Regions from separate parts of the Thermanaeromonas sp. DSM 22490 genome, predicted to be linked through region 2. Evidence: riboswitches for the same ligand, from Rfam matches in the RefSeq annotation. Region 2 holds a riboswitch; each other region holds the start of a gene.
What was found. A riboswitch is a leader RNA that binds a small molecule or an ion and turns the genes downstream of it on or off. The one in region 2 is predicted to bind cyclic di-AMP.

Region 1 (7,896 bases), on a different contig from region 2:
GCACAGGAAATTCTACTGTCCTGTCGTGGTACTTAAGCTTAATATTACAAGGTACTTTATAAGGTCGCGGGGAATAAGGATCGGTAAAACGCAGTCTAATCAGAGCGATAAAGACAAGAATATAACCCGTGGTGGCTCCAAAAGCGTACATGTTGCCCAGAGTATCCATGGCATTGGGCGTTAAAAAGGATAATATTAGTTCCACCACACCGATAAGGGAAAAGACCAGGATGGTCCTGTAGGGAGTCCGGAAGCGGGGATGCACAGCATTAAACCACTCCGGGATAAATTGAAACTGGCTCATGGCATAAGTGAGACGGGAGGCGCTCATCACGCCGGAATTGGCCGAGATCAGGAGAATAGTGGCGCCCAGTAGGGCGGCAAAGGGCCCGGCTATAACACCGATAAAAGGGATGGCGTGAGCCAGACGGGCAACTGGATCTCCCACTGCATTGGCAATTTCCTGCCACGGAAGGACTCCCAGGCTCATGGTAGAAAATGCGGTAGCAAAAATAAATACAGTGAAAATTAAAGTTACGGAAGTTCGCGGTACGATGGTGGCCGGCCTCTTGGTTTCCTGGGCGGCTTGCGAAATAGATTCCAGCCCTACAAAAGAAATAATGGCTAGGGACGAACCATACATGAACTCTTTGAGGGTAGGAAACTGGGTTTTCCACTGGAAGGCCAGGAATTCCGGTCTCCAGGCAAAAAGCAAGCCAAAAACGATTATACTCGACTCTGTTATAATATCGATTGCACCCAGCACTTCATTAAGCAGGGAGGATTCCCGGATGCCCCGTATATTGAGCCAGATAAGAAAAGCTACTAAGGCCAGAGATTCCAGCATCCAGATGATATTAATGTGGTGAAGAGGCCCTATGCTGATGGCCAGAGATTCCAGGTCTACGTTAAAGATGTAGGGTATAAAGAAGTTAATGTATCCAGCTGAGGCCGTAGCGAAGAGAGCAATATCGATGGTATAATCCAGCAAGAGGGCAGATCCTGCTATAAATCCCCAAAAATCGCCTAGTCCTCGTAAAGTAAAATACTGACCTCCTCCCGCTACGGGGTAGGTTGCCGCCAGTTCAGTATAGGCAAGGCCGATCATTATATAAACTAATCCTGCCAGGGCAAAAGCGAGTACGCTGGCTCCTTTAGCCCATAGCATAACTAATCCTAAAGCTGCATATATGTCAGCTCCTACATCAGCGTAGCCCCACATAAAGGAGCCCCATACAGATACATCGCGGCGCAACTCTAGTTTGGGTGATTCCGTGGACAAGAGGTGTTCCCCCTTTCGAAAGTCTTTAATACGTACTATACATTTGGAAACCCAAGCAATACTTAGTATCTCCCCTTTTTGCCTTATGGAATTACACCATATTACCTCCCTTCAAAAAGGCAATAAAAAATCATGGAGATTCTCCATGATTTTGGGGTAATCTCCTCGAAACGCTTACGAGGTTAGCTGGCGGGTTCGGGCTCGAGGATAGCCCTACCCTCAAGGATACTTTTCAGCAGTATCCCAAGGGATTCACCCCAAAGGATGGGTCCCCCGTTTCCCTGACGGGAATTCAGCGTCTGCTTTTTCTTTTCATTGCTGCTCATTCTAGCACCGCGGTAATTCCCAGTCAAAACTGGAAGTTACAGCGGGCAAAGCAAACACCAATTCAAAGGTAATAATTATGGCTTTTATATTCCTAGCTCTTTTATTTTCTCTATTTTGCTTTTGTTTACGCCGGAAAACAATATGACTCACCCGATAGTAGATAAAACTGAGAACAGTTGACGAAAAGAACCTGGATTGGAATTAGAAGGTGTGATATAAAAAAACCAAGTAAACGCTCATAAAAAAAGTGGGGACGGTGTAAGGATATGGAGTACGGGAGCAAAAAGGTAGCGGCAGTAGCTGTCAGGATGGCTCTTTCCGAGAATCGGGAAGAAGAAAATAGGCTCAAGCAGGAATTTGCAGCCCAGGGGATTCGTGCAGCAGCGGTGGATTATGGAGGGGAGTTCATAAGTTCCATCCAGAAAATAGTAGAAAGAGCAGTGGTAGCTGCTAAACGAGAGGGCGTCATCAAAGAAACCCATGCTGAGGAAGGTGCGGTAGCCGGTGCTACCCGGGAAGCCCTCTCTCAACTTATACTTAAGGCTTTAGGCCTTAACATAGGAGGCAAGATCGGTATTGCCCGTTACCATGATCACATTAGTGTAGCCGTCTTTTTTTGGCATCGGGCTTTTACATTTAGACGAAGTGGGTATCGGGTTAGGGCACCGGGCGGTTTCGTAAAGATAGAAGGGGGAACAAGTGGGTCTGAGAAGAAAAAATAAATGTAGTATGGTAGGAAGGTGGGCTATCATGGGAGATATGAGAGTTCGGGGCATCCGGGGAGCCATTTCTGTAGACAGGAATGAGGCCAGCGAGATTCTGGACAGTACGGGCAAACTTTTACGAGAAATCGTAAAGGCTAATCAACTAAAAGAAGCGGATATCATTAGTGCCTTTTTCACAGTTACTCCGGATCTCAATGCGGCTTTCCCCGCCGAAGCTGCCCGGCGCCTGGGCTGGAGGGAAGTAGCCCTTATGTGCGCGACAGAAATCCCGGTGCCGGGAAGTCAACCCGGTATCATCAGAGTGCTGATTCATGCTTATAGCAAATTACCGCCCCAGCATGTTTACCTCGGGCGGGCTGCCCTCTTAAGGCCGGATTTGAAGTGAGTTGGGAGTCCTAAAAAGCCCTACAGTTTTTGCAGGGCAGGCCCAAAGTTATTGACAGGAGTTTGCCTATTATGTATGATAGACTTACATAAAAATCAATGTAGGTTAGAGTTTTAGCTGAGCTGAGCTGAGGAGAGGAGAGCTGGAGATGAGCCGGGCGAGAGAAGATAGAGTGCCGGTGCTCATTCGAGCGTCGGCTTTTTTGTTTGTTTGGGGGTGAAGGGATGGTACCCGTCTGGCAGGAAGTGCTGGCTGATACGGAAACCCCCGTATCTTTATACCTAAAATTCGGCAGAACCCCTTATAGCTATCTTTTAGAAAGTGTAGAGGGCGGGGAGAGGCTGGGACGCTATTCTTTTATCGGGTTTGACCCTCTTCTCGTTTACCGTTGCCGGGGCAACAATGGCAGCCTCTTACGCGATGGTATAAGGGAAGAAATATCCGGCCCTTTAGACTTTCTACGCCGGTTGTTAAGTGAATTAAGAATTTCCCCTATACCGCCGGAATTGCCGCGGTTCTTTGGAGGTCTGGTCGGTTATTTTAGCTATGATTTTGTGCGCCAGATAGAAAAATTGCCGGCGAAAGGCGAAGACGACCTTAAGCTGCCAGACCTTTATCTGGTACTGAACCGCACCCTTTTAATTTATGATCACCTCTTGCGGACAGTGAAGGTGGTCTGCCTGGCCCGAACCGGTAATCAGCGCGACTACCAGGAAGCGCAAGTACGCTTGCAGAAGGTAATCGAACTGCTCCGGCAAAAAGTTGAGACACAGCCCTTAGAAGGGAAAGGTCCAGGTCCCATGCTCCCCGGGCCTGTCAACTACCAGGCCAATATGACGCCGGAAGAGTTTAAAGATAAGGTAAGGCGTATCCAGGAATATATCGCTGCCGGTGACTGTATTCAGGTAGTCTTATCCCAGAGGCTGGAGCTCCCCTTTTTGGGAGACACCTTTACCGTGTATCGGCGGCTAAGAACTATAAACCCTTCTCCCTACATGTTTTATCTTAACTTTCCAGAAGTACAGCTGGTCGGTTCTTCCCCTGAGATGTTGGTGCGGGTAGAAGACGGTATTATAGAAAACCGCCCCATTGCCGGGACGCGTCCCCGGGGGCGGACGGCGGAAGAAGACTTAGAGCTGGCGCGGGAGCTAAAGAACAACGAGAAGGAACGCGCCGAACACCTGATGCTTTTGGACCTGGGACGTAACGATGTGGGGCGTGTAGCTATTCCTGGGAGCGTACAGGTACCCCAATTTATGGTAATAGAGAACTATTCCCATGTGATGCATCTGGTTTCCAATGTGACCGGCCGTTTGGCGCCCGGCAAAACCGCCTTGGATGCTCTCCTGGCTTGCTTCCCGGCCGGCACGGTTTCAGGTGCGCCTAAGGTGCGGGCCATGGAGATAATTGCGGAATTGGAGCCGACCTGGCGCGGCCCCTATGCCGGGGCCGTCGGTTACTTAAGCTTAACCGGAAATATGGATACCTGTATTGCCATCCGGACCATTGTCTTCAGCAGGGGTAAGGCCTATGTGCAGGCCGGTGCGGGAATCGTTGCCGATTCGGAACCGGAGGCTGAGTACGAGGAGACCTTGAATAAAGCCAGGGCTTTGCTTAAAGCGCTGGACTTAAGAGGGGATGAGTACCATGTTGCTAATGATTGATAACTATGATTCCTTTACCTATAACCTGGTTCAATACTTTGCTGAACTGGGCGAAGAAGTAATCGTGAGGCGCAATGACGCCATTACTTTGGAGGAGATGGAAAAACTTAAGCCCCGCTACCTGGTGATTTCGCCGGGCCCTTGTACACCCAACGAAGCCGGTATTTCCCTAGCGGCCATTAAAAACTTTGCCGGCAAAATACCTATTTTAGGCGTCTGCTTGGGGCACCAGTGCATTGGGCAGGCCTTTGGAGGAAGAGTGGTCAGGGCCAAGCGCCTGATGCATGGGAAAACTTCTCCTATAAACCACGATGGGAAGACCATTTTTCGCGGCCTTAAAAATCCCTTCCTGGCAACCCGCTATCATTCCCTTATAGTGGAGGAAGAGACATTGCCTTCGTGCCTGGAAGTCACGGCCAAAAGCGACCAGGGAGAACTCATGGGTATACGCCACCGGCAGTTCCCCATTGAGGGAGTCCAGTTTCACCCGGAATCCATACTTACGGAAGAAGGTAAAAAATTGCTGGCCAATTTCCTGGCCTTAGCCTAGGGATTAAGTCCAGCTGAGAAGAGGGGAGAGGAGCAGAGCTATGCTGAAAGAATATATCCATAAAGTGGTAGGCGGTAATTCCTTAACAGAAGCCGAAGCCGAAGCGGCTATGGAAATAATCATGAGTGGGGAGGCTACACCGGCCCAGATTGCCGCCTTTTTAACCGCTTTGAGGCTTAAGGGAGAAACGGTGGAAGAAATTACGGGCTTTGCCAGGACCATGCGCCGCCTGGCCGAGCCATTGAACAGCCGCCAACAGGTTATGGTAGATACCTGTGGCACCGGCGGAGATGGTCGCCATACCTTTAATATTTCCACGGCCGCTGCCTTTGTAGTAGCCGGCGCAGGGGTACCGGTAGCCAAACATGGCAATCGCTCTGTTTCCAGCCGGGCCGGCAGCGCCGATGTCTTAGAAGCGCTCGGCGTGCGGGTGGATTTGCCGCCAGCAGGAGTGGCAGCTTGCCTAGAACAAGTGGGTATAGGGTTTCTCTTCGCCCCTGCTTTCCATAAGGCCATGAAACATGCCGCGGGTCCCAGGCGGGAAATAGGTATCCGCACGGTTTTTAATTTGCTGGGCCCTTTAACTAACCCGGCCGGGGCACCCTACCAGCTGGTCGGCGTCTATGCGCCGGAATTGACGGAAACAGTGGCTTCTGTTCTGGGGCGTTTGGGTTGCCGTCGAGCTTTCGTGGTGCACGGCAGTGATGGCTTGGATGAAATTACCATAACCGGGCCGACTAAAATTACCCGCCTGGAAGATGGTTCCATAGAAACTTTCGTTTTTTACCCGGAGGAAGTAGGCATTAAACCGGTACAGCTTCAAGATTTGTCAGGCGGCACGGCGGCCGATAACGCTCGCATTATACAAGGGGTGCTGGAGGGCAGGCCGGGGCCAGCGCGGGATGTGGTACTGATCAATGCCGCCTTTGCCTTGCTAGCGGCAGGGGCAGCGTCTTCGGTGAGAGAAGGATTGAAAATGGCGGCGGAGAGTATAGACTCGGGAGCGGCCGCTCTCAAACTGGCCGCCATGGCAACTTTCAGTGAAAGTTGGGCAGCCTGATGTTAGAACGGATTTTAGAGTATAAGCGTCGGGAGGTCGCTCTGGCGCGGGAGGAGCTGCCTTTAAGCCGGTTAGAGGAAATGTGTAATAGGTTGCCCTTTACCCGGGACTTTGCCGGCGCGCTTCGCCGCGGCAAATCTATTAATCTCATTGCCGAGCTTAAAAAGGCTTCTCCCTCCCGGGGCGTACTGTGCGCGGATTTTAATCCCCGGAAACTTGCCAGCATTTATACCCGTGCCGGAGCAGCGGCCCTGTCAGTATTGACCGATGAAAAGTTTTTTCAAGGACATCCCCGGTATATAGCTCTGGTGCGCGAGATAACCCCCTTACCCATCTTGCGCAAGGATTTTATCATCGACGAATATCAAATTTTTGCCACCAGAACTCTGGGAGCCGACGCCATCCTTTTCATTGTGGCTGCTCTGGAGGAGCCCCAACTTCAAGAATACCTGGCCCTGGCCTCCCGCTTGGAGTTAGCGGCCCTGGTGGAAACCCACACTGCAGAAGAAATTGAACTGGCTCTGAAGGCGGGGGCCCGAATAATAGGGATTAACAACCGCGATTTGCATACCTTTAAGACGGATATAAAAACCACGCTGGAGCTGCGCCACCTGGTACCTGATTACCGCCTGTTGGTGAGCGAAAGTGGTATCAAGAAGCGAGAAGACGTAGTTAAGCTGGCACAAGCCAGAGTAGATGCTATTTTGGTGGGCGAAACCTTCATGACGGCTGCTGATGTGGAGGCCAAAGTACATGAATTGTTGGGAACCGCTCCTTAAAGCCTGAGGGCGAGTAAAAAGGGGATAACCGAGGGTGAAATCACTTGGTAAGGGTAAAAATTTGCGGGATCAAGACCTGGGATGAGGCCAGGGCCGCTTTAGATGCAGGTGCCCATGCTTTAGGCTTTGTCTTTGCCCCTAGCCCCCGGCGAATTCATCCGGAGGCTGCGCGGGAAATTATCATGAAACTGCCCCCTTTTATTAATACTGTGGGTGTGTTTGTTAATGAGCCGCGTTACAGTTTACTGGAGATCGCTAGCTTTTGCCGGCTCGATGTGTTGCAACTCCACGGGGAAGAGCCGCCCGAGTATTGTCACGGTATTTCCAACCGTTTAATAAAAGCTATACGAGTAAAGGATATAAAAGCCCTGGAGCTTATCCCTAAATACCGGGTGGATGCCTTTTTGCTGGATGCTTTTGTTCCCGGCCGGGCAGGCGGCACGGGCCATACCTTTAACTGGGAAATTGCCCGCCGGGCGGTGGAGATGGGCCCACCCATTATTCTGGCCGGCGGTTTAACTCCGGAAAATGTGGCCGAGGCCATCCGCAAGGTGCGACCTTATGCCGTAGATGTGAGCAGCGGAGTGGAAACTAACGGCCAGAAGGACCCGGTCAAAATAGCCCGGTTTTTGGAAGCCGTAGCCAGAGCTTAAAGAGGAGGAAACGGAATGAGTTTGCCGGATGCCAAGGGTCGCTTCGGTAGCTTCGGGGGCCGGTTTGTGCCGGAAACCTTGATGCCGGCCCTGGAGGAATTGGAAGAAGCTTATTTAAGAGTGCGCCAGGATAAAGATTTTCAGGCTGAGTTAAATTATTACTTGCGTTACTATGCGGGCCGGCCTACGCCTTTATATTTTGCCCAAAATCTAACGGCCTATTGGGGCGGTGCTAAGATATATTTAAAACGGGAAGATTTAAACCATACGGGCTCCCATAAGCTCAACAACGCTCTAGGCCAAGCTCTGCTGGCCCGGCGTATGAGCAAGAAGCGTATTATTGCGGAAACAGGAGCCGGCCAGCATGGGGTGGCTACTGCTACTGCCGCAGCTCTCTTAGGCCTGGAATGCGAAATTTATATGGGTGCCGAAGACTGCCGGCGCCAGGCTTTAAATGTATTCCGCATGGAG
Region 2 (7,896 bases):
TAGGTCTCTGGCTCCAGAGATACTTGATACAGGTAGTCTTCAGTGTAGCCGGTATTATAGTGGCTCAGACCACCATTACTTTAGCCCTGGCCATACGCCTGATCAAAACGGTGTTCGATGGGATTGATCCCCACTATGAAGTAGCAGCGCGCCTTCTGGGGGAAAGCCAACAGGGAGCTTTCTGGCGGGTAACTTTGCCCATGGCGCGGCCCGGTATACTTTCGGCTTTTATCCTGGCCTGGGCGCGAGCCCTGGGCGAATTCGGTGCTACGGTCACCCTGGCCGGTGCCACTAAATTTAAGACAGAAACTCTTCCCATAGCCATATACTTAAATTTAGCCAGCGTAAAGATAGAAAAGGCCATAGTGTTGATATGGATTCTCCTGCTCATATCCTGCCTGGTATTATTGCTGGTACGCTACCTTAACAGAGGAAAAGGAGCCTATGCGTAATGCTAAGCTTGTCTGGTGTAGAAGTAGAAGTACAGGGGTTCCGCATACAAGATATATCTTTTCAAGTTGAACGGGGAAAATGCCTGGTTATTGTAGGTCCTTCCGGTTCGGGAAAAACCATCCTTTTGGACACTATTGCTGGCGTTCACCGGGTGCGGAAGGGCTCTATTACCCTTGAGGGGCGCGATATTACCCGGGCCTTGCCCGAAGAAAGGAAGATCGGCTATATACCTCAAAACCTGGCCCTGTTCCCCCATCTGTCCGTAATGGACAATATTTTATTCGGCGCCCGGGCGCGCAAGCTTCCTTTCCACCAGGCACAAGCTAAAGCGAAAGAGCTCGCCGAGCTCCTCAAGATTGAACACTTGCTGGACAGGCCATCCCCTGTGAATTTAAGCGGCGGCGAGAAACAGAGGGTGGCCCTGGCCCGGGCTTTGCTGGTAGAGCCTTCTGTTATTTTGCTGGACGAGCCTTTTTCTGCTTTGGACAGCTTTATCCGGAGAAAGCTGGTGCTTTACCTCAAAGAAGTATTTAATACTTTACAGACCACGGTTATTCATGTTACCCATGACTTGCAGGAAGCTTTTTTGCTGGCCGATATTCTGGGTGTAATGCTGGAAGGGAAATTGCAACAGGTGGGAACGCGGGAAGAAGTGTATTATCGCCCGGCTACTCTGGGAGTGGCCAGGCTTTTTGCGGGCCGCAATTTGTTCACCGGCCTCATAATAGATAGCAACCCGGGTGTTTCCTTGCTCGCCAAAACTTCCCGTGGTTTTGTTTGTGAATTGCCCTGGAGGGACAATATAGCCAAAGGGCAGAGGGTAGTCTTTGGCATAAGCCCCCGGGAGGTGGTAATTATTCGCCAAGGGCGCCCCTTGCGCCCCAAAGTCCAGGCCAACGTTTTTGCGGCGAGAGTCACCAACATCTTCGATAGCTACGGCAGCTACTTGGTATTCCTTACTCTGGAAGGCTCCGGTGAAACGGTGGAACTGGAGATACCCAGTTATGTTTTCCGAGATATGGGGCTAAGTGTGGGCTTTACAGTGGAAGTATCCCTGAAGAAGGATTGCCTGTGGGTTTTACCCGAGGAACCGGTTGCTTCGGCATCCTGGGAACAAGGCCGACAGTAAGGCGTAAACTGGCTAAGTGAGGAGAGGAATGGTGAAGGACAAGCTGGTAAAGGAACTGGCCAATAGCGTGTGGGTACCAGCACTTATCGTTTACGCCGCTACTTGGGAATTAAGAAGGAAGGCACGACTGGCAACAGCCAGGTGGGAACAGTCCGGCGTGAGCTTTTTAAATGCCCTGGCCCTAAGCCTTTAAGGAGAAAGGGGTGGCAGTTACGGGCATATTGAGGGCTTCTTGGATTTGGGGCAGCCCTGGCTATGCCTTTTAAGCCGGGCGAAGGAATAAGTTCTTGTAATTTTGCCCAGCAATTGTTATAATATATTCGAAAAACTAAATATATCTAGCTTAAACGCTGAATCTCCCATGTAATAGGGGAGAGCGGGGGACCCAATTTATAAATGGGGCTAATCTCCTTTTTAGGAGTAGGGCTATCTTTCGGTCCGCGCCCGTCAGCTAACCTCGTAAGCGTGGAAAGAGAAGGCTGTGTGTGATGTGGTGAGTTATTCATGTTGCCCGAGAGGTCTTCTCGGGCTTTTTTGTTCTTTGGGAGGTGAGGGGGTTGGTCAAATTTGAAAATGTCAGCAAGGCATATCCTGGTGGCATATACGCCGTTAAATCCTTAGATCTAGAAATCCAGAGGGGAGAACTGGTAGTTTTAATCGGCCCCAGCGGGTGCGGCAAGACAACTACTCTGAAAATGGTAAACCGGCTTATAGAACCCACGTCTGGAAGGATACTGATAAACGGTAGGGATATCCGCGAAATACCTCCTGCTAAACTAAGGCGCCAGATAGGTTATGTAATCCAGCAAATCGGACTTTTTCCCCATATGACTATTGCCCAAAATGTAGGCCTGGTTCCCCGCCTTCTCGGTGTACCCAAAGAAGAAAGAGAAAAAAGGGTGGATGAGCTGCTGGAGATGATAGGGTTTGACCCGAAATTATATCGGAACCGCTATCCCCGTGAACTCTCAGGAGGCCAGCAGCAGCGGATAGGAGTTTTACGAGCCCTGGCCGCCAACCCGGATATTATTCTCATGGACGAACCCTTCGGCGCCCTCGATCCCCTTACCAGGGAGCAGCTCCAAGATGAGTTGAAAAAGCTCCAGAATACCCTCCATAAAACCATAATCTTTGTCACCCATGACATGGATGAAGCCTTAAAACTTGCCGACCGCATTGTAGTTATGCGGGAAGGGGTAGTTGTGCAAATAGGTTCTCCTGAAGAACTCTTGCGCAATCCCGCGGATGATTTTGTTAAAGAATTTATCGGGAAAAAGAGGTTGCTGCGCCATCCCGAAGAGGTTTCCGTAGGGGAAATAATGCTGGATAGTCCGGTTACCGGAAAACCCGACATGGGGGCGGCGGAAGCCTTTCAAAGAATGCAGAGGCACCAGGTTAATAGCTTGCTAATAATCGATGAACAGGGATTTTTGAAAGGGATTCTTACATCACGGGGTGTGCAAAAGGGCATCCAGGCAGTAGGCAACAGGCCTAAGGTTCAAGAGCTTATGGAGCTGGTCTCGGACACAGTAACTCCCGAGGTATCGGTTTTAACCGCCGCCCGTCTTATGACCAGAAGCAAGTACGGGCTGCTTCCCGTGGTGGACGAAGAGGGCCGCTTAAAAGGGTTGCTCACCAATGCCAGTCTGGTCAGCACCTTTGTAGATGTTTTGTGGCCAACGGACACTGTAGAAATGAAAGGGGGAGAACAAAATGGAAGTTACCCTGGGTAGCCTGTGGCATACCTACCTGGAACGCAGCTCCAAGTTTTGGGACCTCACCCGGGAACATTTTCTGCTTCTGGTGGTGCTGCCCGTATTTCTGGCGGCTGTGGTGGCCATTCCTCTAGGTATTCTGGCCTCTCGTTTCAAATGGGTGCAGGCCCCTTCCCTGGCTTTTGCCAACTTAATGCAGACCGTCCCCAGCCTAGCCATGCTGGCCATACTCATCGCTCTGGGTGCAGGCATCGGAAACAAGCCGGCCATTATTGCCCTTTTCCTGTACTCCCTCTTGCCCATCTTACGCAATACCTATACAGGAATAAAAAATGTGGATAGCGGCATCCTGGAGGCGGCCAGGGGCATGGGGATGACAGGAATACAGATCCTTATTATGGTAGAACTTCCGTTGGCCTTCTCCGTTATTATGGCCGGAATCCGTACAGCGGCTGTCATCTGTGTCGGCCTGGCTACCCTGGCTGCTTTTGTAGGTGGTGGCGGCCTGGGAGATTTCATTATGACCGGTCTGGGGATGGCCAACAATAACTTAACCCTGTTGGGAGCTATTCCTGCGGCAGCCATGGCTCTCTTGTTGGACTTTATCCTGGGCAAAGTGGAGAACTGGCTTACGCCACGGGGCCTAAAATTGTAAAAGGCAGTCATGTAGAACCAAAATGGGGGTAATCCAGCGTAAAAAATTGTTTAAAGGAGGACGATCTTATTGAGAACCATAGGAAAATTAATAAGTATAGCAGGTGCTCTCGCTTTAGTATCCGGGCTGCTCCTCACAGGTTGTGGCCAGAAAGACGGGGGAAGTACCGCCACTACTCAAACTGCAAGCAAAATTGTAATTGCAACTCAAAACTTCGCTGAACCCCAAATACTGGCCGAAATGATCAAACAGCTCTTGGAAGCTAAACTCAGTCTTAGCGTAGATCATAAGCGCAATTTTCAGGGTTCCACAGCCGTGCACCAGGCCCTAGAGACAGGAGACGTCCAGATGTATATAAGCTATACCGGAACCCAGTTTACCGGGATATTGGGGATGGAAGTAACACCGGAATGGAAAGATCGTAAGAAAGTCTATGAATATGTACGCGACAAGTTCCAGGAGAAGTTCCAGGTGAAGGTTTTTGAGCCTTTTGGCTTTAATAACACCTATGCCCTGGCGGTCCGTCGGGAAACCGCCGAAAAGCTAGGGCTTAAAAAAGCCAGCGACCTGGCACCTCACTCTAAGAATATGACTATAGCCACTGATCCCACTTTCCAGGAACGCAAAGGCGATGGTTGGGCTGAGCTGGCCAAGGCTTACGGCTTTTCCTTTAAAAGGGTAGTGGGTATGGCTTATGATCTCATGTACCAGGCTTTGAAATCTGGCGATGTGGATGCGGCTGTGGCCTATTCTACCGACGGCCGCATTGCTGCTTACGATCTGGTAGTGCTGGAAGACGATCTTAAATTTTTCCCGCCCTATGATGCCGTTCTTTTTGTTAAAGAAGATGTATTGAAGAAATATCCCAAAATCGAAGAAGTTATAGCCCCGCTTATCGGTTCTTTCACTGAAGAAACCATAGCCAAGCTCAACGCCAAGGTAGATGTGGAGCAGAGGGAACCTGCAGACGTAGCTAAGGAATATCTGAAAGAGAAGGGATTGCTCTGAAGAGGCCGCGGGCTGTTTTAAGTTTTTTCTTTAAGAATTCTGCAGAAGTGCGGCCTCTTGACAACAAAGCGGGTTTTGGGCATAATTATAAACGCGGGTGGCGGTGTAGCTCAGCTGGTCAGAGCAAGCGGTTCATACCCGCTGTGTCGTAGGTTCGAGTCCTACCACCGCTACCATTTTTATGGTCCATGGCCCGTTAGTCAAGGGGTTAAGACACCGGTCTTTCAAGCCGGGAACGGGGGTTCGAATCCCCCACGGGTCACCATACAAGTTTAACCCACCGAGAGGTGGGATTTTTTATTTTGTGTCGAAAAGTTGTCTTTCCCCCCTCTCCCAAGGCGACAAAGATTGCACCCCCGCCTGGGATATAATTTTGCCCAGGAGTATTGAAGGTGGTGGTATATATTGGCAGACAGTGCTCGGCGCATGTCGAGGGTTGCGATAACGGGGTGGATGGGCAGCTTAAGCCTGCTGTTGGCCACTTTTCTCTTAACCCGGGCAACTCTTCTGGGGGAGTTGATGCCCTTTGGTCCGGGGGCAGTGATAGCCATAGCCGGTCGCCGGCCGCGCCTTCTCTGGCCAGCAGTCTTGACGGCTACGGCCAGCATTTTATGGTCTCTGAAGGGCCTGGCAGGTTATAGCCGTCTGGCTGTTTTCCTGGCTTTGGGAATAACCTTTTCTATTTACCAGGTTCGGCACTTGGAGAGGGACATAAGCGTGGCTGCCCTGGGCACGGCCGTAATCATTTTTACCCGCGGTTTAGGACAGGCCTTCCTGGGACCTTCCTTTTACGGCTGGGTACTTCTCCTTTTTGAAGCTGTCCTGGCGGGGGGCTTGGCCCTGGCCTGGCTGGAGACAGAGGTGACCAGGCACCGGGAAGAACAATTGCTGGGCTTAAGCCTTTTTGCCTTGGGCCTTTTGTTGGGCTTGGAAGGGTGGCATCTAGCCGGCATGTCCCTCCAGAGCTTAGTGGGCCGGTTCTTTATATTGCTGGCCGCCCTGGTGGGCGGTGCCGGGTCCGGAGCAGCTATGGGTGCCGTGCTCGGTTTTCTGCCCAGTTTGACCACCCTGACGGCCCCGGCTTTAGCAGGTTTACTGGCTCTAGTAGGGCTAACGGCGGGTGCTTTTTACAGCTTGGGCAAACTCGGTGTGGTGGGAGGTTTTGTCCTGGCCCACCTGTTGCTTTCGAGCTATTTCCTGGGAGCCGAGGGAGCCAATTTGGCTTTAAAGGAGAGCAGTGTTGTTGCCCTGCTGGCCCTTCTTTTGCCAGCCAGGTGGCTTAAGCTCTTTCCTGCTTTTTTAAGCAAGGAAGTACGTGGGGGGAAAACAAGCCCTGCCCTTTCACGGTGGCAGCAGGTAGCCGCTGCTCTTAAACGCGTGGGAGAGAGTCTAGAAACGACAGGGGAGGCTAGTACCGGCAGTACCAGTATGGCTATACGCCAGGTAGCCCGTTTGGTTTGCGAGGGATGCCCGGCTAATAAGGTATGCTGGGAGCTGGATGGAGACAAGTTAACGGCTGCTCTTAAGGACTTGCTACTAAGGAGAGAAAAAGGCAGCTTGGTAACTGCCGACCTCCCTGATTGGTTACAAGGGCGGTGCGGACGGGGGAGAGAACTGCTGGCGGCGCTGGGAGCACAGGCCCTAAAACTGCACCCGGAAAAGACCGTTTCTAGCCTGGCTTCCTTGCTGGCCAGCCAATTTCAAGCTTTGGGCAATCTGCTGAAGGAGTATGCTTCAGAAACTTCTGCCACTCGCGAAGAATATACTAAAGAACCCCTGCTGGCAGTGGAAATAGGTTTTGCTTCTTGCGCTCGTCAACAAGATTTCGCCTGTGGCGATTCCTTCCTGGCCGCTCCATTGGAGGGAGGCAGGTACTTATTGGTTTTAAGCGATGGCATGGGTGCGGGCCGGGAGGCGCGGATGGAGAGCCGGACAGCCGTGGAACTGGTGAAAGAATTGTTATCTGCGGGCTTCCCCCGTGAACTGGCCTTACGTTTAGTAAATATGGTCCTCCTTTTGCGTTCTTCAACCGAAAGTTTTGCCACCCTAGATGTGGCTGTTCTTGATCTGGTAGAGGGCCAGGGAGAATTTACCAAACTAGGGGCTTGCCCAAGTTTCCTGGTAAGAGGTAATAGACTATTAACTATTAAGCCCCAATCTTTACCGGTAGGTATTTTGGAAAATATCCCCATTGAAATGGTCCAGGAAGAGATACAACCCGGGGATGTGCTGGTAATGGTGAGCGATGGCCTATTAGAAGCGCATAGGGACCTGGCGGAAAAGGATAAGTGGCTGGTGGCGGCGTTGAAGCGGACTACAGAATCTGAACCCCAAAAGCTGGCCGAACGCCTGCTCAAACAGGCTATTGCCCTGGCCGGCGGTTCCCCCATGGACGACATGCTGGTAGCTGTGGCTCGCCTGGACCGGATTAGTTAAGACATAAAGCGGGATGGAGTAGGAAAAAACTTCACAAGCAGCAGGAAAAAAGCTCGTCATGCCGAAATAAAGGGGTAGAAGCAGACAGGCTGGGAAGGCGTACGAATGGAGTCGGTTTTGGATCGTGTCCGCCAGACCATAAATAGATATGGCCTGTTGACCAGAGGTGACAAAGTAGTGGTAGGGGTGTCCGGCGGGCCGGATTCCCTTACACTACTTCATTGCTTGGTGCTCCTTCAAGGGGAGTATGGTGTCTGCCTTCACGTAGCCCATCTTAACCACCTTTTGCGGGAAGACACAGCCGCCCAGGAGGCGGCTTTTGTACGCGAGCTGGCAGATAGCTGGGGATTGCCGGCCACCATTGCCGCCCGGGATGTGCGGGCCTACCAGAGAAAACATAAACTCTCGCTGGAAGAGGCAGCGCGGGAAGTGCGCTACCGCTTTTTACAAGAAGTAGCCGAAACAGTAGGGGCTAATAAAATTGCCGTGGGCCACCAGGC
Region 3 (7,896 bases), on a different contig from region 2:
CAGCAGGCCAAGGGTGATATATTAATTTTTTTAGATGCAGATTTGGAGGGTTTGACTCCGTATCACGTAGAGAATTTGTTAGAGCCCGTATTGCAGGGAGAAGCGGAGATGACCATTGGTGTTTTCCACCGGGGTCGCTCCCTGACAGACTGGGCGCAGGTGATCGCTCCTCATTTATCGGGCCAGCGAGCCATACTTAAAGAGCTTTTTCTGTCAGTCGGAATAGAAGCCAGCCGCTTTGAAGTGGAAGTTATGTTGTCTAGTGTCGCCCGTGAAAAGGGCTGGAGGGTGAAAAAGGTGCCTTTATTTAATATGACCCATATAATGAAGGAAGAAAAGAGAGGTTTTACCCGGGGAATGGTAGCGCGCCTAGGTATGTACAAAGATATAGCGGGCTTTTTTTGGCGCTCAAGTCGAAAAAGGCGCAACTTCTTTCGGCCAATAGTATGGGTTTTGCTGTTATTGGGAGGCCTTGTTCTGTTAGGATTTGATCTATCCCACAGTAGAGTGGCCCGGGCCTCAGCGAAGCAATTAGCCGATTTAACCTTTACCAACGGGCAAGAGAGGATACTAGTGGTCTCACCACACCCAGATGATGAGGTGCTGGCGGCCGGCGGGCTGATTGCTCAGGCTAGAGCCAAAGGCAACAGCGTACATGTGGTGTTTGTTACCAGCGGTGACGGCTTTCGCCGTGGGGTGGAGGCATGGATGGGCGAGATACCACCCGAACCGAAAGATTTTTTGGCTTATGGTGAACACCGGCAGGAGGAAGCGAGGAGAGCCCTGGCCGTCCTGGGGGTAGAGCGCGAAGCCATATCCTTTTTAGGCTATCCTGACGGTGGTTTAGGTAAAATGTGGTGGGATTACTGGTCTCCAGGGGAACCCTATATTTCCCCTACTACCAATAAAAGTTCCGTACCGTATGCGGATGCTTTATCACCGGGAGCTGCTTATGTGGCACCGAATATAATAGCCGATCTTATCGAGGTTATACGCTCTTTCCGTCCTACTCTCATCTACGTAAGCGATACCGGCGATAGCCATCCAGACCACTGGGCTACCGGCGCCTTTACTTTGGCCGCAATGGCTGTCTACCCCCGGTTGGCAATACCCCAAGTACCGCAAATCTACACTTATCTTGTCCACTCAGGTTTATGGCAGCTAGCGCCGTCTCTTCACAAAGCCGATCCTTTATTACCCCCTAATTACTTCCTAGCCCGGGGGACGCCCTGGTATAAGCTTCCTATGAGTACCAAAATCTTGGAACAGAAAAAACAGGCTCTAAACGAATATAAGAGTCAAAAGGGGGTTATGCCCAGCTTTTTTGCTAATTTTATTCGCCCCAATGAGATTTTTAGCCAGGTAGTGATCAAAACCTTAGGGCAATTGCCAGTCCTTATAACGAGAGATCCCCAGGGGGATTCTTTTACCCAAAGGCTGGAAAAAGGGGGAGATTTTCGCGCCCTTTACCTGGCTTTAAATCAGGAAGGTCTGGACCTTCAACTGGACTTATGGGGCCCGGTAGACCCCAAAGTAACTTATCGGGTAGGGATATATGTTTGGAGCCAGGGTGAGGTCCAACCACTTGCCCGTTATACCTTTGCCTTTTCTCCTAGTAAGGGACAGGTTGTCAAATGGCTGGAAAAACCGGATAACTATAACGGTGAGGCGAAAGTAACTTATGAGGATAGGACCATTAAAGTGGAATTGAAGAATAGTCTGCATAACCTCATTTCCAAAGCTAATTACCTCATGGTGGAAGCAGACAGTTGGGTGAGCAGGGTGCCTTTGGACCGCATTCCCTGGCAGTTGGTACGGGTGAAGGGGGAAAATTAATCCATTGCCTCGTATATTTTGGGGTCTCGAGGAAGAAGTATTTATAACCGAACCGGATAGGCCGACCCTCCAATCTCTTTATTATCTGGCCCGCCTACTTTGGAGGTCACCGCGGGATTATTATACCCATACGGCCTGCAACTTTAACAGAGGAAGAGATTTACGCTGGGGATTAATGAGCGGGGTGGAAATTTCTACGGCTGTTCATGATAATAAAGAGGATCTATTAAAAGATTTGGCCCGGCGTCGCCGGGACCTGGCCTCTATTTGTTCCGGTCTGTTAGTACCTTTGGGCCACCTTTTAGATCAGGAAGCGCCGACCAATGTTTCCGGTATGCACCTGCATTTGAGCGGCTTTACTGATTTAGAACGCGCTTACCGTAATCTTGTTTATTTTTTGCCCCTGTTAGCTCTTCTAGTAGCCAATTCCCCCGGTGCCGGGGGACGGTTTTTTGGTCCCTCTTATCGCTGGGCCAGGGCCTTCGCCATCGGGCCTTTAAGAACTGATCGTGAGTACCGTTTTCAAGACTTGATTTACTCCAAGCGTTTGGGTACTTTGGAAATTAGAGTTTTTGATCCCGTTTGGGATCTGGAGCGTATTGGATTGCTATTGGAATGCGTTGAGGCAGTAGTGCTGGCGGATAGAACCTATCCAGGCACCATAGAACAATATAATCGCCTGCGGGAATTGGTAGCCCGAGAAGGTTATATTCAAGAGCTGCAACCGGTTTATAGAGAACTAAATAAATTATTACCCGTTCCGGAGGATTTGTTCCGGGAACCCCCAGCTCTTAAAGTCTGGCAGTTATGGCAGAAAAAGGGGACGCTGGCGGTATATAGTGCTCTGGATAATGCTTATCGGGGCGGTGAATTAGAACCGCGGGAAGTACCACCTATAGGTGTAAACTGGATAAAAATCCTGGCAGGTGTGTGTGGCTACTACCTGCCCAAGCTCCCGTATAACTTGCAAAAGGTGTGGGCGGAATGGTGAAAGCTGTGTTAATAGCGTTAGCCACGGTATTTATATTATGGACGGGAACGTTATTTTATCTGAGAAAAGTGTGGTTTTACCGCGATCCCTTAAGGATTCCTCCTGAAGGGGAAGGCCTGATCGTGGCTCCTGCGGACGGCAAGGTTGTTTATATCAAGCCCTTTAGAAACGGTGAAGTAATAGTTGAAAAGCTAGGCCAGGCCATACCGGTAACGGAAATTACCAAAGCTCCCCTTTGGGGTGACCGCGGTTGGATAATAGGCATTTATATGTCGCCTCTGGATGTCCATTTTAATTATGCTCCAGTAGATTCCCGGGTAGCCAAAATAGTGCATATCCCAGCTAAGTTCAATCTGCCCATGGTCGATCTGTGGGAATATATCCGCTTAACCTACTTCAGGCGGGCTGTCGACCTTTTCAGCCACCGTTACAGGCTGATAAATGAACGTTTGACCCTGTTCCTGGATGCAGGCGAGCTGAAACTTGCTTTAGTAGAGATTGCTGATAAATTTGTTAATAAGATTAAATGTTTTACGGCGGCGGGGGAAAGACTGCGAGCAGGACAAAAGATTTCCTTTATTGAAAGAGGCTCTCAGGTGGATCTAATTATTTTTAGCGAGGAAATCGAGTTTACCGTGAGGGTGGGTCAGCAGGTATACGGTGCCCAAACGGTAATTGCGCGGTATCGCCCCGAGGACAGGTGAGGGCTTTTATGGCACCGGGGCATGTTTACTGGCTGCTTTTTAGCCTGCTGCTGATCGAAGGGGTGGGAGTCCCCTTAATACCCTTTGAGCCTGTTTTTGTTGCCGCTGGCTATCTTATTGAGCGGGGCGAAATGAGCTTTTGGGGGGCTGTACTGGTAGGTACCGCGGGGAATCTGTTGGGCAACCTCATCGGTTACTGGCTAGGAGCCAGGCCGGCCAGGGCTTTCCTGGAAAAAATCGCACGTTTAAGCCTAGGGCCTCAAGCTATGGAACGGGCTACTTTTTGGTTCCGGCGCTACGGTCCGGCGGTAGTGGTAGTATCGCGCTGGTTCGGCCTGATTCGTACACCTGCTATTATTTATGCTGCGCCTTTGGGAATGGCAGTATTGCCTTATACCTTTTATTCTATTATAGGCGCCTTTACCTGGACCCTTGCCTGGCAATATGCTAGCTGGAAGGGGGTTCACCTTTTTTTAGGCTGGTGGCAGGTTTACCGCCGGCATAGCACGTGGTGGCTGGATCTGTTGCTGGGTAGCGTACTAGTGATTGCCACCATAGGGGGTATGTATTGTTACTTAAAAAGATGGCGCCAGCGGAGTGGCGCCTAAGTAGAAACCTCCTCTGAAAGCAAGTTTTTTAATGTTTCTTCGTACATTGCCCAAATGGGCTGGGAGAAGAGGACGAAGCGAACCTCGAGAAAACGGCCGGGTTTCTGCTTTAGATAATCGATAACTGTGCGTAGAGCAATTTTAGCGGCCCTTTCTAAAGGAAAACGGTAAGCGCCGGTACTGATAGAAGGAAAAGCTATTGTTTTAATGCCGTGGTTCTCGGCCAGGGCCAGGCTATTACGGTAGGCGCTGGCCAGGAGCTCATCTTCCCCTTTATGGCCGCCGGACCAGACAGGGCCTACAGCATGGATGACATAGCGGGCCTTTAAGTTTCCTCCAGAAGTTATTACTGCCTGGCCAGTAGGGCAGCCGCCCTTTTCTTCCCGGATACGTCGGCATTCCTCAGCTATGATTGAACCACCTGCGCGGTGTATGGCGCCATCTACTCCACCGCCTCCCCAGAGACCTTCGTTGGCGGCATTTACGATGGCTTCGGTATCCTGGACAGTTATATCTCCTTGCAGCAAAACTAATTTAGTTCCCCCAATAATTGTTTCCATAGGCGTGAAGCACCTCCTTTATTTAATTTTAACCATTCTTTAATGTTTTTGAATATCCTCTGTAAAAACATGTATGCACAAGAAGATGTTGGCATTGCTTTTCGCCGAGAATTTTATTATAATATATATCAAAACACTTATAATTGAATATTAGGAACGCTGAATCCCTGAACAGGGAACGGGGGAACCAACCAATTTTTTGGGGTGAATCCTGCGTTTTCTTAAGCAGGTAGGGTTAGCTTTCGACCCGAACCCGGCAGCTAACCTCGTAAGCGTGGAAAGCGCTAGGAGAAGGTACACACCTTCTTTGAAGGAGTGTTAGCATGCCCAAAACCCCGGTTTACCCGGGGTTTTTGTTTAGCTCCACCTGATTGATAAGGGGGGATATTATGAGCATTAATTTTACTAGGAGGTCGATGAATGAAAGGGAAAAGAGGCAAATTGCTTTGAAAAGGGCAGCAGAATTGAAAGCGCGTATCAGTGAGTATTTAGAAGCTAGAGACGAGATTCCTTGCGGGCGAGAGGTACAAGCGGAAATTAGTGCCCGCCAGAGGCGGATTATGGCTTATTTCGGTGCTACGGAAAAGGAATGGCAAGACTGGCGCTGGCAGGTACGGCACCGCATCACCACTGTAGAGGTTTTAAAAGAACTTGTACCTTTAACTCCAGAGGAAATGGAAGCCATTCAGGCTGTGCAAAAGGTTTACCGCTGGGCGGTTTCCCCTTATTACTTAAGCCTCATGGGGGACGATCCTACTTGTCCCATACGGCGCCAGGCTTTGCCCAGCAGGATGGAATTGGAAGACAAAATGGGTATTCCGGATCCTATGGCTGAAGAGCTTACTTCACCGGCTCCCTGTATTACCCGGCGATATCCTGATCGCTTGATTATTAATGTGACCAATCAGTGCGCTATGTATTGCCGGCATTGCCAGCGCAGGCGCAACATTGGAGAGGTAGATACGACCCGCAGCAGGAAAGAACTAGAGCAGGCTTTGGATTATATTCGGGCTAATCCTGAAATTCGGGACGTGCTCATAACCGGTGGAGACGCCTTAATGCTGAGCGACCAGATGTTGGATTGGTTGCTTACGGAGTTAGACCTTATTCCCCATGTGGAAATTAAAAGATTGGGGACCCGGGTACCGGTAACTTTGCCCCAGCGGATTACTCCCGAATTGTGCCAGATACTGTACAAACATCCGCCACTTTACTTAAATACCCAATTTAACCACCCCAGAGAGATTACCGAAGAAGCTAAATTGGCCTGCGACAGGCTGGTAGAGGCGGGAGTTGTCCTAGGCAATCAGTCTGTATTGTTGCGGGGAGTTAATAATCATCCTTTTATCATGCGCAAGTTAAATCAGGAACTTCTCAAAATCCGAGTGCGGCCTTACTATCTATTCCACGCTAAGCCTGTGGCTGGTACTACCCATTTTATAACTTCTATAAAAGAAGGTATAGAAATTATGGAGCAGCTTAGAGGCTATACTTCCGGGTTGGCTGTTCCCACTTATATCATAAATGCTCCTAACGGTTACGGCAAAACGCCGGTATTACCCCAATATGTGGTGGCCAAAGGGGAGGGGCAGGTGTTATTGCGTACCTGGGAAAAACGCATTTTGCTCTACCCGGATTTGGGCAGCCACTCTTTGTCTTAATTCTTGCCTTTCTTCTTCGCCCGGAGTATAATGGGAGCGAAAATATCCAAAACAGGGGGAAAAAGAAATGCGCATTAATGTATTGTGGCAAGGCGGCATGAAGCTGGTGGGAACAGGAGAATCCGGGCGGGAGGTAATCATGGACGCGGCACCGGACCACGGAGGTCAGAACGAAGGAGCGCGGCCTTCAGAAGTATTTCTGATGGGTATGGCGGGGTGCACGGCCCTGGATGTGTTATCCATTTTGGCCAAGAAGCGTTTAACTTTGAAATCCTTTTCTATAGAGGTGGAAGCAGAACGCGCCGCTGAACATCCTCGGGTTTTCACCGCAGCTACCCTTATTTACCGCTTCACAGGAGATAATCTTCCGGAAGAGCAGGTCAAACATGCCATTGAGCTTTCCCTTAGCAAGTATTGCGGTATGGTCAATACCGTTAAAAGAGCAGCACCCATATTTTACTGTTATGAAATCAACGGCCAGCGCAGTGATGTGCAACCCGCTCCTTAAGCTCTGGTGGATTGTTTACCTTTCAGTTATGGCATTTTGTCCTATCTTCTGGGCCTGGTATATAGCGCATCCTGAACACCCAGGCTCCTTTCTTTTGGTTACGGGAGATATCCTGGAACTAAATCCTGCAATTGACCGTTAAATTTCCGTATGTTAGTATGACTTGGAGACGATTATATTAATATAGTATTCGGTGGTAAACGGATTTTAGAGGGAGGAATATAATTTGCTCCTTGACCTTAACCCAGTTGCCTTTCATATTGGGCCTTTAGCTGTGCGGTGGTACGGTATTTTTATGGCCCTTTCTTTTCTTTTCGGGTCCTGGTACTTATACCGGGAAGGTTTGCGGCGGGGCTTAAGCGAAGATTTCCTGCTTAACCTGGCCATGATTGTGGTGGTAGCCGGCGTGGTGGGGGCCAGGCTATTATTTGTCCTAGCCAATTATCCAGAGTGGTTTATCCAGGATCCGATACAGGTGCTGAAAGTTTATGAAGGCGGGCTGGCCTGGCATGGTGGCCTGTTAGGAGGGGTACTGGCCGGGTGGTGGTATGTTCGGCGCTACAAGATGGATTTTAACCTGCTGGCCGATCTAGCTGTTCCCGGTCTGGCCTTAGGCTATGCCCTGATAAGGATTGCCAATATTTTTAACCAGGAAGTGCTGGGCCGGCCTACGGACTTTTGGTTTGGGCGCTGGCCGGCCCAACCCGTCGGTAGCCTAATCGGGCTTATCCTTTTAATTCGGTATTTCTATCTCCAACGGAAAGAACCGCCTCCGGGATACCAGTTCTGGTCCTTTATTTTCTACCACCAGCTCCTGCGCGGACTGGTGGAGGAGACAATCCGAGACAATACTTTGGAAATACTAGGATACGTAGTGCCCCGGTGGGGCCTGGGCTTCTTCACCCTAGCCCAACTGTCTACACCTTTTGTCATGCTCTTGGCCTATTATTTTATGCGCAAGGCCCGTATTAACGGCCGCTCGAGGGGCAATTCCTACCGCTTGAGTTTGCTTCCGAGGCCAAAGGTTT

Region 1: it holds a riboswitch for cyclic di-AMP, as region 2 does, so the genes downstream of both, AC1BI1_RS01495 (APC family permease) here and AC1BI1_RS10260 (betaine/proline/choline family ABC transporter ATP-binding protein) in region 2, are expected to answer to the same signal.
Region 3: it holds a riboswitch for cyclic di-AMP, as region 2 does, so the genes downstream of both, eam (glutamate 2,3-aminomutase) here and AC1BI1_RS10260 (betaine/proline/choline family ABC transporter ATP-binding protein) in region 2, are expected to answer to the same signal.

Annotation. Positions count from the first base shown of each region.
Region 1 is NZ_JBJHHE010000001.1:291,641-299,536, forward strand. It holds gene AC1BI1_RS01495 (APC family permease) at 1-1,282, opposite strand, end outside; cyclic di-AMP (ydaO/yuaA leader) riboswitch at 1,439-1,590, opposite strand; partial or broken gene AC1BI1_RS01500 (HutP family protein) at 1,876-2,290, shown strand; gene aroH (chorismate mutase) at 2,360-2,719, shown strand; gene trpE (anthranilate synthase component I) at 2,944-4,383, shown strand; gene pabA (aminodeoxychorismate/anthranilate synthase component II) at 4,367-4,933, shown strand; gene trpD (anthranilate phosphoribosyltransferase) at 4,974-5,993, shown strand; gene trpC (indole-3-glycerol phosphate synthase TrpC) at 5,993-6,772, shown strand; gene AC1BI1_RS01530 (phosphoribosylanthranilate isomerase) at 6,817-7,425, shown strand; gene trpB (tryptophan synthase subunit beta) at 7,441-7,896, shown strand, end outside.
Region 2 is NZ_JBJHHE010000014.1:70,220-78,115, forward strand. It holds gene AC1BI1_RS10245 (ABC transporter permease) at 1-452, shown strand, start outside; gene AC1BI1_RS10250 (ABC transporter ATP-binding protein) at 452-1,582, shown strand; gene AC1BI1_RS10255 (hypothetical protein) at 1,614-1,775, shown strand; cyclic di-AMP (ydaO/yuaA leader) riboswitch at 1,921-2,062, shown strand; gene AC1BI1_RS10260 (betaine/proline/choline family ABC transporter ATP-binding protein) at 2,140-3,315, shown strand; gene AC1BI1_RS10265 (ABC transporter permease) at 3,296-3,952, shown strand; gene AC1BI1_RS10270 (ABC transporter substrate-binding protein) at 4,022-4,960, shown strand; tRNA gene AC1BI1_RS10275 (tRNA-Met) at 5,060-5,136, shown strand; tRNA gene AC1BI1_RS10280 (tRNA-Glu) at 5,151-5,225, shown strand; gene AC1BI1_RS10285 (SpoIIE family protein phosphatase) at 5,366-7,396, shown strand; gene tilS (tRNA lysidine(34) synthetase TilS) at 7,502-7,896, shown strand, end outside.
Region 3 is NZ_JBJHHE010000033.1:3,238-11,133, forward strand. It holds gene AC1BI1_RS13985 (PIG-L family deacetylase) at 1-1,836, shown strand, start outside; gene AC1BI1_RS13990 (hypothetical protein) at 1,841-2,827, shown strand; gene AC1BI1_RS13995 (phosphatidylserine decarboxylase) at 2,821-3,531, shown strand; gene AC1BI1_RS14000 (DedA family protein) at 3,540-4,139, shown strand; gene AC1BI1_RS14005 (O-acetyl-ADP-ribose deacetylase) at 4,136-4,699, opposite strand; cyclic di-AMP (ydaO/yuaA leader) riboswitch at 4,847-4,988, shown strand; gene eam (glutamate 2,3-aminomutase) at 5,089-6,360, shown strand; gene AC1BI1_RS14015 (OsmC family protein) at 6,428-6,868, shown strand; gene AC1BI1_RS14020 (prolipoprotein diacylglyceryl transferase) at 7,095-7,896, shown strand, end outside.